Regions from separate parts of the Halobacillus sp. A1-3 genome, predicted to be linked through region 1. Evidence: riboswitches for the same ligand, from Rfam matches in the RefSeq annotation. Region 1 holds a riboswitch; the other holds the start of a gene.
What was found. Region 1 has a riboswitch for S-adenosylmethionine ahead of ACRYKC_RS11120 (methionine ABC transporter ATP-binding protein). Riboswitches for the same ligand answer to the same signal wherever they lie in the genome.
Positions count from the first base shown of each region.

Region 1 (3,210 bases):
TCCTTCAGCCAAATCTTTATTCGGCAGAATGTAGTCCTGATATTCTTCAATCTTCAAAGTAATTCCCTCTTCTTCAAGAATAGGTTTTGCTTGTTCCAATACTTCAGCATGAGGAACACTCGTTGCCCCTACTTTAATCTCAGAGCTTTCCTCTCCGCTGCCTCCTTCAGACCCTGATGCATTTTCTTCAGAAGATCCACATGCAGCAAGTACAAGTACAAATAATAAGGCCAGACCGGCTGTCCATAATTTTTTCATTTCAATAACTCTCCCTTTTTTTTATTTTTATCTTTTATCCAATTTACGGGTAATAAGATCCCCGATGAATTGGAAAATGAACACAATAATAATGATTAGAATGGTACAAATAAATACAACATCCCAGTTACTACGCTGAAATCCGTAGAAATAGGCAAAGTCACCTAAACCACCAGCCCCGATTGCTCCTGCAACAGCTGTGTAGCCGATCAGAGCGATCGCTGTCACTGTGATCCCAGATATTAAGGCTGGCATCGATTCTGGAAGCAGAACTTTAAAGATAATCGTCGAATATTTTGCCCCCATTGCTTTTGCCGCTTCCACTACCCCTTTGTTTACTTCTTTCAGGGCGATCTCCACTAGACGTGCATAGAATGGAGCTCCTCCGATTATAAGGGCAGGTAATGCAGCTTTTGGACCACGGATGGTTCCCATTAAAAAGTCAGTAAACGGGAATAATAGTAAAATTAATATAATGAAAGGAATCGCACGGAACACGTTAACAACCGATGCTGTAATCATATTTAATACCTTGTTCTGCCAAAGCCCTCCCGGCCCAGACAAAAAGAGCAGCAATCCAAGGAACAACCCGATAATGAACGTTCCTGCTACGGAAACTAAAGTCATATATAATGTTTCGTTTGTAGCCGTAATCATGTCTTCCATACTTACATTTGGAAACCACTGATTAAACATTCGGGTTCACCTCCACTTCTACTGACGTTTCTTCGATGTAATGGATCGCCCGGTTAATTTCTTCTTTAGCACCTTCAAATTGAACAAACATCGTTCCATAAGCACCTTTTTGCGTTTGAGTGATCTTACCATGCAAAATGTTCACATCTAGTACGAACTTTCTAGATAGATCACTAATCAGTGCTTGGTTCGCACTGTCTCCAACGAAGTGGAGTCTTACGATTTCCCCACTCTTGTAATTGTCTTTTATAAGCCCTAGTGAGTGTTCTTTTTCTGGATCTCCCATGACCTGATCGACGAATTTCTTCGTCACTTGCTGTTTAGGATGAAGGAATACATCCAGAACATCTCCCTGTTCGACGATTTTTCCTTCTTCCATAACCGCCACCTGGTGACAAATTTTGCGAATAACGTGCATTTCATGAGTGATTAGAACAATTGTCAGCCCCAATTTTTCGTTGATATCTACAAGCAGGTCTAAAATTGAATCTGTCGTCTCAGGGTCAAGGGCTGATGTTGCTTCGTCGCAAAGTAGCACTTTAGGATTGTTTGCTAAAGCCCGAGCAATACCTACCCTCTGTTTTTGTCCTCCACTAAGCTGAGAAGGATATGAATTTCCACGACCACTCAATCCGACCAAGTCTATTAATTCATTGACTCTTTTTTGCCTTTCTGCTTTTGGTGTACCGGCAATTTCCAGAGGAAAAGCGATATTGTCATGAACGGTTCTAGACCAAAGTAAGTTGAAGTGCTGAAAAATCATCCCTATCTCCTGACGGGCTACTCTCAACTTCCCTTTACTTAGGGAGGTCAATTCCTGTTCGTTGATGGTTACCTTACCGCCCGTAGGGTCTTCCAGACGATTCAATAGCCTTATAAACGTACTTTTTCCGGCACCGCTGTATCCGATCACACCGTAGATTTCGCCTTTCTTTATTGAAAGATCAAGGTTATCTACAGCAGTTACCTGTTTGTCTTTTGTTTGAAATACTTTGGATAAGCCTTTGATTGTAATCATGTTGTCCCTCCATAAAAAAACGCCTTTCTGATTCAGAGAACAGAAAGGCGTATGTATCCTAAGTCAAATCTGTTCTCTCATCTATCAGGGCTTACGCTCTGTAGGAATTGGCACCTTCTCGAACAAGATGTTCGTGGGTTGCCGGGCATCATCGGGCCAGTCCCTCCGCCACTCTGGATAAGAGATTTTGGTATATTAAATGATTATCACTTTAACTCGCTTAAGTAGCACAAGAGGAATTGTATCACCGCCAAAATTTTGTGTCAACAAAAAAAGCAGAAAATTAACTACTTTCATAAAAAAGAAACAGGCAATAAAAAAATCCCTTCCATTAAGAAGAGATTTACGTTACTACCTCTTCTCATCTATCAAAGCGATAATCGCTTTGCAGGAATTAGCACCGTGCTCATATGGAGCCGGTTGCTGGGCATCACAGGGCCAGTCCCTCCGCCACTCTGGATAAGTGAAGATGTCGATATGAAATTATTAAATATGTTAGCATTGTACTACCTACACGTCAACAAAAAAAGAGGAGAGTATAAAGTTGAAAAAAGCACCACTATTTGAGCTACCATACATTCATAATGAAGAAACTTACCAGCTAGATGAAGATATTGGAAAAGTAATTGTTCTCACGTTTTGGGTCTCCTGGTGTCCCGATTGCGGTTCAGACCTTCCAAAAAAAGAGCAGCTTTATAAAACGATGGATCATGAGAAGGTAAAAATGCTGACCATCAATGTAGCAGGTAGAGAAAGAGCAGAAGAAAAAGGCGTTCAGTATGCTGATGAATTTTTAACGCAGCCTACTTTAAAAGACAGAGGGAGGGAGATTTACGACCTATACGAGTGTGAAGGTGTACCCACTACGACGATTATTGATCAGCATGGAAACGTGTATGAACAATTCGGGGACAAAGCTTCCTTTTTAGAGATTGTAGAATCCATTGGTAAACTCATCTAGAAAGTAAAAGTAAAGACTCCATAAATAAGATGTTTCGATAAGCTCCCTTTACACTAATCATCGTTTCAGGTAGGGAGGTCAGTTTTTTGCTTCCTGTAAACAATTCTTCCATAACACTGGTAGACGATTGCAGAACCAGACTTCCTTGACCTTCTTGTGTTGCTTTTAACTGAACCCCTGAATGATCGATAAATAAACAAACTTGATGCTGACCAACTTGTACTTCAACGTTTAGTTTTCGTTCACGCCAAGTAGGTAACAGGTCATATCGATGATT
Region 1 is NZ_JBPCEO010000005.1:223,223-226,432, reverse strand. It holds gene ACRYKC_RS11130 (MetQ/NlpA family ABC transporter substrate-binding protein) at 1-258, opposite strand, end outside; gene ACRYKC_RS11125 (methionine ABC transporter permease) at 286-954, opposite strand; gene ACRYKC_RS11120 (methionine ABC transporter ATP-binding protein) at 947-1,972, opposite strand; SAM riboswitch class I at 2,047-2,156, opposite strand; SAM riboswitch class I at 2,331-2,438, opposite strand; gene ACRYKC_RS11115 (TlpA family protein disulfide reductase) at 2,517-2,933, shown strand; gene ACRYKC_RS11110 (hypothetical protein) at 2,926-3,210, opposite strand, start outside.

Region 2 (3,210 bases), on a different contig from region 1:
ATAACCTGGAAAATAGTAGTGTTGAAGTGAACTATAATCATAGTGTTGAGGATATTAAGCGCACCGAAGACGGAAAATGGGAAGTGACCGTTCGCGACACCGTTGGCGAAAAACTCGCATGCCAAACGGCAGATTTTGTGTTTATCGGCAATGGCGGCGGAGCTTTACATTTACTGCAAAAATCCGGAATTCCAGAAGGAAAAGGAATTGGCGGCTTCCCTGTAAGCGGACAGTTTATGGTTTGTAATAACCCGGAAGTCATCGAGCAGCATGAGGCTAAGGTATACGGAAAAGCTCCAGTCGGCGCTCCGCCAATGTCGGTGCCGCACTTGGATACCAGATATATTGACGGTAGAAAGTCATTGCTATTCGGGCCGTTTGCCGGCTTCTCACCTAAGTTCTTAAAAGAAGGTTCGTTGATGGATTTGGTGAACTCCGTCAAACCGGATAACCTTCTGACAATGGTAGGTGCAGGAGCAAAGCAAATGCCACTGACGAAATATTTGATCCAGCAAGTGCTCCAATCGAAGGAACAGCGCATGGAAGCAATCCGTGAATTTATCCCTGAAGCGAAAAGTGAAGATTGGGATTTAGTCGTTGCAGGTCAGCGCGTGCAAGTAATTAAAGATACCGAAGAAGGCGGAAAAGGAACGCTTCAGTTTGGTACAGAAGTGGTAAGTGCAGAGGATGGATCAATCGCTGCCTTGCTTGGGGCTTCACCCGGAGCCTCTACAGCTGTTAACGTTATGCTTGAAGTCTTGGAAAATTGTTTCCCTCAGCATATCAAAGAGTGGGAGTCTAAGCTAATCGATATGATTCCTTCTTATGGGTTGTCGCTGATGCAAAATCCGCAGATGATTGATGAGATTAAATCGTCAACGGCGGAGACGCTTGGGCTGAATGAAAAAGAAGAAAGAGATACAGTCTATAGTTAAGCCAAAACCTTAATTCTCGCTATATTTAAGAGCGTAGAAAGTCATCAAAGATCATAAATCGCTAGCATAGCATCAATAAAACCTTTAATCTATCCTTAGATTGAAGGTTATTTTTTATGAATAAGTCTAAGAAACGTTAAAAGAAAGGCAGGAACCATGGTGAAAACAGAAAAAGAAAAAATGATAGACGGAGAACTGTATTATCCAGGAGATAAGGAATTAGTAAAAGACCTAGCGAGAGCAAGAGCTTTAGTCCGTTCTTTTAATGATACGAGCGAATTAGAAGAAGAGAAACGGGCGTCTCTATTAAAGGAATTACTAGGTTCGACTGGAGAACAAATCTATGCAGAATCAACGTTTCGGTGTGACTATGGCTATAACATTCATGTTGGGGAGAACTTTTATGCGAACTTCGACTGTACCATCCTAGATGGAGGGAAAGTGACGATCGGGAAGAACTGCATGATCGCTCCCGGTGTACATATCTATACGAATACTCACCCTATCAAGGCAGAAGAAAGAATCTCAGAAATTGAATATACAAAACCGGTTACGATTGGTGATAACGTTTGGATCGGGGGAAGAGCAGTGATTAACCCAGGGGTGACGATTGGAGACAATGCGGTCATCGCATCCGGAGCCGTTGTGGTTAAGGATGTTCCAGATAATGTGGTGGTCGGAGGGAAACCAGCGAAGGTTATAAAACAGGTGGATTAAATCATTCCTCTTGCCACTTTTTGGGTTCTTCCTGTATAGTAATTCATAACAGTTAAATAGATTATTTCTTATCGAGAAAGGTGGAGGGACTGGCCCGACGAAACCTTAGCAGCAGGCGTGAAGTACTGTGCTAATTCCAGAAGCGTGAAGCTTAAAGATAAGAAGAGAAATGGTTCGTTACGATATTCAGCCCCTCTTCTTATTGAGAAGCGGGGCTTTTTATTATCTAAATACATAAAAAGAAAGAGGGAATGTTCAAATGTCTAGTTCTACAGAAGTGAAGCGCGCACCATTCAAAGGAGATCATGTGGGGAGCTTCCTGCGACCAGAGCGTTTGAAAGAAGCACGCGCTCAATGGGCAAAGGGAGAAATTACTGCGCAGGAATTAAAGAAAATAGAAGATGAAGAGATTTTTAAGTTAGTAGAAAAGCAGAAGAATGCTGGGTTGAAAGCCGTGACCGACGGCGATTTCCGCAGGAGCTGGTGGCATTTTGATTTTCTTGAAGGTCTAGATGGCGTAGAAGGCTATGATACGGAGCAAGGCTTGCAGTTTGATGGAGTAGAAACAAAAGCACGCGGCATTATAGTGACAGGAAAAGTGGGGTTCACGGATCATTATATGATTGAGCATTTCCGTTTTCTAAACCAAATCGCAGGAGATGCGGTGGCGAAGCTCACAATTCCAAGTCCAAATATGCTTTTATTCCGCGCGAAGATTGATGAAGACGTCTATGAAAATCAACAAGACCTCGTTCGAGACTTGATTACTGCCTATCAAGGCTTCATTGAGAGAATCTATCAGGAAGGCTGCCGCTATCTGCAGCTCGATGATACATCATGGGCGACGTTCTTTTCTGAGGAGGGACGAGCATCCATTGAAGAGAAGGGGCAAAACCCGGATGAAGTCGCTGAACTATGCGCACGCGTAGTGAATGAGTCGATTGCGAAACGACCGGAGGATATGACAGTAACGATGCACATTTGCCGCGGGAACTTTCAGTCGACCTTCATGACGAGCGGCAGCTATGAAGCGGTCTCCCAAACTATTTTCGGCGGTCTTGATGTTGATGGACTTTTCTTAGAGTTCGATGATGAGCGTTCTGGCGGTTTTGAACCGCTTCGTCATGTGAATCGCCCTGACCTTTCCATTGTGCTCGGATTAATCACATCGAAATTCGGTGAGCTTGAGGATCCGGATCACGTGAAGAACCGGATTTTGGAAGCGTCCGATTTTGTACCGGTCAGTCAGCTTTGCTTAAGTCCGCAGTGCGGATTTGCCTCGACCGAAGAAGGAAACAAGATTACAGAAGATGAGCAGTGGGAGAAAATCCGCCATGTCGTGAGGATTGCCGATGAGGTATGGCAGGAGGCTTGAGATGTTTGATTTTTCCTATGAATGGATATAAATCTATAGGATTGACTAAGGAGGAATTAAACTCATGAAATCTCTTGAAGATGCTTTAAAACATAGAGTAGGACTAGGTACAGCTCCTTTAGGAAATATGTTTAGGGCTGTCCCTGAGGATGAAGCACAAACAACGATTCAGACCGCCTGGGA
Region 2 is NZ_JBPCEO010000001.1:345,735-348,944, reverse strand. It holds gene ACRYKC_RS01630 (malate:quinone oxidoreductase) at 1-935, shown strand, start outside; gene ACRYKC_RS01625 (sugar O-acetyltransferase) at 1,092-1,652, shown strand; SAM riboswitch class I at 1,718-1,816, shown strand; gene ACRYKC_RS01620 (5-methyltetrahydropteroyltriglutamate--homocysteine S-methyltransferase) at 1,912-3,027, shown strand; gene ACRYKC_RS01615 (aldo/keto reductase) at 3,092-3,210, shown strand, end outside.
Region 2: another riboswitch for S-adenosylmethionine. It lies ahead of ACRYKC_RS01620 (5-methyltetrahydropteroyltriglutamate--homocysteine S-methyltransferase); the one in region 1 lies ahead of ACRYKC_RS11120 (methionine ABC transporter ATP-binding protein).